Regions from separate parts of the Bradyrhizobium sp. 187 genome, predicted to be linked through region 1. Evidence: predicted binding sites of a transcription regulator. Region 1 holds the regulator's gene; each other region holds the start of a gene.
The links. Region 1 encodes LexA, which represses DNA repair genes until DNA is damaged. Its sites were predicted from a motif close to TGTTCNNNNTGTGTTCNG; they were not measured.

Region 1 (2,199 bases):
GGCGTTCTGGAAGATCGCGATGCGGCCAGGCAAGCCGATGATGCACGGGCGACTCGGCGCAATGGGTGTGATCGGCCTGCCGGGCAATCCCGTATCGTCCTACGTGTGCGCTTTCCTGTTCATGGTGCCGCTGATTCGCGCCCTGTCGGGCCGTTCAGTGATTCACCATCGCCGTGAACGCGCCGTGCTCGGCCGCGACGTCGGCGCCAACGACCAGCGCGAGGACTATCTGCGCGCGCATCTTGAGGAGCGTGACGATGGCACACGCGTCGTTGTTCCCGTCAATCATCAGGACTCTTCGCTGCTTGCGAATCTCGCTGCAGCACAGGTACTTCTCGTCCGCGCACCATTCGCGCCGAAGGCCGAAGCCGGCACGGCTTGCGAAGTGTTGCGGCTCCCCGTCTGAGCGCCCCCGCAACGCGCGTTCCGCGCACTTTGCTCTGTTCACGGTAAATTAAGCAGTTGCGGAACATGTATCGAACATATAGTGTCTGTTCATGATTTGTTTCGAGCATGCAGCGGCTTATGGCCGAATTCAGCGTCTCGGAATCGGACGACATCAACCGGGGGACTTTGGTCGAGATGTTAACGCGCAAACAATACGAGCTTCTGCGGTTCATCAGTGAACGTCTGAAGGAAAGCGGCGTGCCGCCCTCCTTCGACGAGATGAAGGATGCGCTCGATCTGCGCTCGAAGTCGGGCATCCATCGCCTGATCACGGCGCTCGAGGAGCGTGGCTTCATCCGACGCCTGCCCAACCGCGCCCGTGCGATTGAAGTCATCAAGCTGCCGGAGCTCCAGGCAGCCGCTGGCAGCCGCCGCGGCTTCACGCCGAGCGTCATCGAGGGCAATCTCGGCAAGGTGCGTGCGAGCGCGAGCCTGCCCGCTGACGAGGGCGAACGTCCCGTCGCGGTGCCGGTGATGGGCCGCATCGCGGCCGGCACGCCGATCGAGGCGTTGCAGACCCGCAGCCATACTATCAGCGTACCGCCTGACATGCTCGGCTCGGGCGAGCATTACGCGCTGGAAGTGCGCGGCGACTCGATGGTCGAAGCCGGCATTCTCGACGGCGACATGGCCCTGATCCAGCGCAACGAGAGCGCCGATACCGGCGACATCGTGGTGGCGCTGATCGACGACGAGGAAGCGACGCTGAAGCGCTTCCGCCGTCGCGGCGCCTCGATCGCGCTCGAGCCCGCCAACGCGGCCTATGAGGTCCGCATCCTGCCGCCCAACCGGGTGAAGATTCAGGGCAAGCTGATCGGGCTTTACCGGAAGTACTGATACCGGGAGTCTTTCTATCGGCAGTACTTCATATCGGAAGCACTTCATGCCGGAGGTGCTTGGCGCCTCGCGCGCTTCCGATCGACATCGCCGGTCAGAGATTGGAGCGGATCATCGTCCGCTCCGGCTGGATAGCCTTTCTGGTTCTGCACAGACTATCCGGCCCCTCCTCCAACGCTGGCTCCTCGCCACGCCGACGAAGCAGCACCGCTTCAAGCAGCACCGCTTCGCGGCTCGGTTGTTCGAGGAAACAGCGACCAGCGGTCAAGTTCGGCCGTTGCAGCCAAGTTGGCAATGTTCGCGTACGCGCCTCCCGAATGCATCGCGGCGAGCTTTGTTCCTATTGAATTCGGGAAAGATAATGTGATCGCGGCTTGCGGAAGCCAGCCGCAGATTTGCCCACAACCAAGCAGAGCGTTCGTGCTTCCACTCTGATAGAGGCCTGCGCCTCGATAAGAGACGCGGGTTGCTATCCCAGCATGAGGAGCACCCGATGTGTGACTACAGCCTACATGCCGTCGCGTCGCGCCCCGCCGAAGTCGGCGAGACGATCGTCACGACAAGCTTCCGCGGCACCTCGACGCGCGGCTTCGCCTCTGCAGCCGATCCGTCTGTTGCCGTCTGCCTGCTGCCGGGGACGGAGCTCGCCTTCGCCGACGACGTCCGCTACGACAATCGCTGGATCTGGACGCGCACCATCAATTCCCGCGTGGGCAAGTTCGGCAAGATCGATCCGCACGTTCCCGACCGCCATCATGATGCGATCGAATTCCCCGACGGCAAATACGTGCTGGTGACGCAGCTCGTCGAAGGCCAGCGCGCGACGGTGCTGCAACTGCCGGTGACTCAGTCGGTCACCGAGCGCGAGCACAAGGCGCAGATCACCGCCGACAGGCAGCCGACCGTCACGCACCT
Region 2 (2,199 bases), 1.9 Mb from region 1:
GCGCAGATGCTCGTTGAGCGCCTTGCGGGTGACCCCGGGCTGGATCACGCAATCGAGGTCCTCGGCATGCACCGCGAGCACCTTGTTCATGTCGCGCAGGTCGATGCAGATTCCGCCGGCGGGTGCGTTGACCTGGCCCTCGAGCGAGGTGCCGGTGCCGAAGGCGATGACGGGCACGCCGTTTTTCGCGCAGATCCGCACCACGTCCTGGATGTCGGCAGTCTCCTGCGCCATCACCACGCCGTCCGGCGGCTGGTTCACGATCCATGTGGTGGTATGGCCGTGCTGCTCGCGGACGGCTTGCGAGGTGATGAGGCGGTTGCCGAACCGCGCGGCAAGTTGCTCCAGCGCGCTCGCGAGGGCTTTCGGCGCCGGCCGCGGCGGATTATTGGTGATGGTCGTACCCACGGACGTTCCTCCCGACGAGACGAACCGTGGCAAAGGACATCTCACCGGTCAAGTCAAGCGACCGGACGCATAGCTGGGGAAGGACACATGCCGGAGACTGCTGCCACAACGATCGAGGGCGTGCCGTTCCGCTCGTCAATCATGCAGATCGAGCCGCAATGGATCGACTACAACGGCCACCTCAACATGGCCTATTACAACGTGATGTTCGACCGCGCGATCGACCAGATGTGGCTGACGCTCGGGATCGGACCGGGCTACATGAAGGAGCGCGGCGGCTCGACCTTCACCGCCGAATGCCACGTGCGGTATTTGCGCGAAATCCACCTCGACGATCCCGTGCAGGTCTCGGTCTGGCTGCTGGAAGCCGACGACAAGCGGCTGCACACCTTCCAGGAGCTGCGGCACGCGACCGAAGGATGGCTGTCCGCCACATCGGAAAACATGTCGCTTCACATCGACATGGGCTCACGAAAGGTGGCGGCTTTTCCCCCAGACATCCGTGAGCGCATCGCAGCGGTGGTCAAGGCCCACAGCGCCGTCCCGCGGCCCGAGGGCATCGGCCGGAACGTGGCGATGCCCTCGAAGCGGTAAGCGCGCTAAACCCTGTTACGACCCCGTGCCAGTCCGACAACGGCCGAGACCAGGAACAACACGACTGCGATGAAGAAGATGATCTTGGCGATTTCGATCGACGCGCCGGCGAGGCCGCCAAAGCCCAGGATACCGGCGATCAGGGCGATAACCAGAAACGTAACTACCCAGCTAAGCATGATCCGAACCTCTGTTTCGATGTCTGTCTGCGATCGGCGCGGCTGACGCGCCTCACTTGCAGAACCAATCGCCAACTCGGAACAATGGTTCCGGGCCGCTGAAGCCGGAAATTCGCCTGACCGACAGGAACAAATTGGCTTTCGGCGCACGTGGAAAACCCCTGTCCGCGGCCCCATATAGGGACCAATCCCTGTTAAGAAGGCTCCCCTTTCACCACCCCGCGGTGCCAACGTGGGGCAAATGATTCGCATGACCGAGCCGAGCAAGATCACGTCCCAGAGCGTCCCCGACCACCAGCCCGCAGCCGGCGGCATCGCCGCGCGTGCGCGCGCCTCGGTAGGCCCGCAATACCTGTCCGGGCTCAATCCGGAGCAGCGCGAGGCTGTGGAGACGCTGGACGGGCCGGTTCTGGTGCTGGCCGGCGCCGGCACCGGCAAGACCCGCGTGCTGACCACGCGCATCGCCCACATCCTGAGCCAGGGCCGCGCCCGCCCATCCGAAATCCTGTCGGTGACCTTCACCAACAAGGCCGCGCGCGAAATGAAACATCGGCTCGGTCAGATGCTCGGCTATGCCGTCGAAGGCATGCCGTGGCTCGGCACCTTCCACTCCATCGGCGGGCGCATCCTGCGCACCCACGCCGAGCTGGCGCAGCTCAAGTCGAACTTCACCGTGCTCGACGTCGACGATCAGGTCCGACTGCTCAAGCAGCTTCTGCAAGCCGACAATATCGACGACAAGCGCTGGCCGGCGCGCATGCTGGCCGGGCTGATCGACGGCTGGAAGAACCGCGGCCTGACGCCGTCGCAGGTGCCGTCGGGCGAAGCCGCCGTGTTCGCCAACGGCAAGGGCGGCAAGCTCTATGCGAGCTACCAGGAGCGGCTGAAGATCCTGAACGCCGCCGATTTCGGCGATCTGCTGCTCGAGGACATCCGCATCTTCCGCGAGCACCCGGATATCCTGCGGCAGTACCAGCAGCGCTTCAAATTCATCCTGGTCGATGAGTATCAAGACACC
Region 3 (2,199 bases), 3.5 Mb from region 1:
GTCGATTGACCCAGCCGGCGCAATTGGTCTCGGGTGTTGACGAAGGTCAGAACGTTGCGATCGAGCAGCGGCAGGGTCTGCTCCGGCAGGATCACCTCGTCGCGCGCGACCTGCGGCAAGCGATGCACCGTGATGCCGCGCGAGCGACCGCGATAGTCGGAGTCGGCATCGAGCGACAGGATCTTGCCGCGATAGGTCCGCGCAGCCTGTACGGCTTCTTCCAATTCATTGAAGCATTGCTGGACCAGAGCCGCGCCTGCGGAACCTGAGGGTACCAGGATTTCGATCCGAATTCCGGGCTCGCGACTGTATTCGCGGTGTGCGCAGAGCAAAACCGCATAGCGGAGATGATCCTGCTCACACAGCCACAGCCCGTTATCCAGACACTTGACCGGGCTCTTCTCGCCTACGTCGACGTCGGAATATTGCAGCGGGGCAATCGCGATCGCATAGCGGCCCTCCTTGAGCAGTCGTGGAATCGACAGCGTTTCGTAGCGCTGCTCCTCGTTTAATCCCACCAGCCGGATGGCCTTGCCGAAGAGCCGGTCGACGGCGGCCTGGAGATCGACCCGCATGTGGCCAGGAAACTGGCGGATCGTGGTCACGAGTTTGCTGCGCGCGGTGCTGGCAAGGTGCCAATCGAGAACGTCGCAAGCAAAGTCGAAATCTTCCTCTTGTTCGTTCGAGGGTTCATCCGCCGCACGCATGCAGTCGCTGCACAGCCAGACCGTTCGGTCGCCGATACGAACGTCGGTCTGTCCCTCAGGCTTGCCACAGAGTTCGCAAGGAGTCTTGACCGCCTCTAGCGTGACCTGCAGTTGGTGGCCGGCCAATTCGATGGATTGTTGCGCAGATTTGAAAAGGGCTTCGGCAACCGATTGCGGGTAAGGTCCGCAAACCGCTTTTTCCTTCTGCTCGATCTGGGTGATCAGCGCGGTCGCTTCACGGTCTGATTTGCCGAAAACCTGCCGAAGCAGATCCATCACGAATTGGTCCGGCGTATCATCGTCATTATGAATTACGAGCTGGGTCGGCTGGTTCTCGCCACGCATACTGTTCATCACGAAAGGTCTCCGGGACAATCTATGATTGAATAGAACGAATAGAGAACATAAAAGGAAGCGGCCGTCAAGCGTGACGGCGGCGGCTAATTGCGATTGGTGGGTGAGGTCCTGGTGCGCCGGGGCGGCCCTGTTCCTCGACGACTCCCGCGGCACATGTCCAGCTGCCGTCCTTTGACAATCTGATCCGCCTCGATTATCTATTTCGCATGCGAAATAAAGACGCGGGCGCGAGACACCATCGGTTGATCTACCTGTTGAGCGTGGCGCAGCGGCGCGTGCAGCGCTGGATGGCGGCGCAGCCTTCGAGCGAGGTCACGCCGGCGCAAGCGGGGCTGCTGTTCATCCTCGGCAAGCAGAACGGCGCCCTGATGGGTGAGGTGGGCGCGGCGCTCGACATGGGGCCGGCCGGCATCTCGGGGCTGGTCGACCGTACGGCGGCGGCTAAACTGGTCGAGCGGCGCGCGGATCACGAGGATGGTCGCGCCTGGCGCGTCTGGCTGACGCCGAACGGGCGGACGGCACTGGCGCAGGCGAAGGCCAGCGCGGCACAGGTCAACGCGGCGTTGACGGACGGATTCACCAGTGCGGAGATCGATATCGTCGCGCGCTGGCTGACCAGCATTCAGGACAAGTTTCCAAGACAGCTTTCAACAGAGCTTTCTAGAGATCCATAGGAATAGAGGAGAGACCCATGACCGAGCACGTCCGGATCCGGAACGACGGCGGAATTCTCACGCTCACGCTGGCACGCCCCGACAAGAAGAATGCGCTGACGGATGCGATGTACGGCAAGCTCGCCGATGCCATCGAATCAGCCGAGCACGATCCGTCGGTCCGCGTGATCCTGATCCGCGGCGAAGGCGACATGTTTACCGCCGGCAACGATGTCGGCGAGTTCGCGGCGGTCGCGGCGGGCAAGTCGGAAGGAAGCCGCAACGTCGTGCGCTTCATCCAGTCGCTGGCGCGCTGCTCCCGGCCCTTGGTGGCCGCGGTGCAGGGCCGCGCCGTCGGCGTCGGCACCACGATGCTGCTGCATTGCGACCTCGTCGTGCTTGCCGCCAACGCGCAATTGTCGACGCCCTTCGTCAGCCTCGCACTGGTGCCGGAAGCAGCCTCCAGCCTGCTGATGCCGGCG

Region 2: a site for LexA is predicted at 1,241-1,258, ahead of IVB19_RS28905 (ATP-dependent helicase). Genes of this name have one in related genera too.
Region 3: a site for LexA is predicted at 1,095-1,112, ahead of IVB19_RS02515 (ATP-dependent Clp protease adaptor ClpS). Genes of this name have one in related genera too.

Annotation. Positions count from the first base shown of each region.
Region 1 is NZ_CP064693.1:4,046,240-4,048,438, forward strand. Features, by position in the region: gene IVB19_RS19345 (molybdopterin molybdotransferase MoeA) at 1-406, shown strand, start outside; gene lexA (transcriptional repressor LexA) at 583-1,284, shown strand; gene IVB19_RS19355 (hypothetical protein) at 1,778-2,199, shown strand, end outside.
Region 2 is NZ_CP064693.1:5,963,401-5,965,599, forward strand. Features, by position in the region: gene IVB19_RS28890 (FAD-binding oxidoreductase) at 1-408, opposite strand, end outside; gene IVB19_RS28895 (thioesterase family protein) at 496-1,002, shown strand; gene IVB19_RS28900 (DUF1328 domain-containing protein) at 1,008-1,181, opposite strand; gene IVB19_RS28905 (ATP-dependent helicase) at 1,423-2,199, shown strand, end outside.
Region 3 is NZ_CP064693.1:526,228-528,426, forward strand. Features, by position in the region: gene IVB19_RS02515 (ATP-dependent Clp protease adaptor ClpS) at 1-1,061, opposite strand, end outside; gene IVB19_RS02520 (MarR family winged helix-turn-helix transcriptional regulator) at 1,271-1,738, shown strand; gene IVB19_RS02525 (enoyl-CoA hydratase) at 1,756-2,199, shown strand, end outside.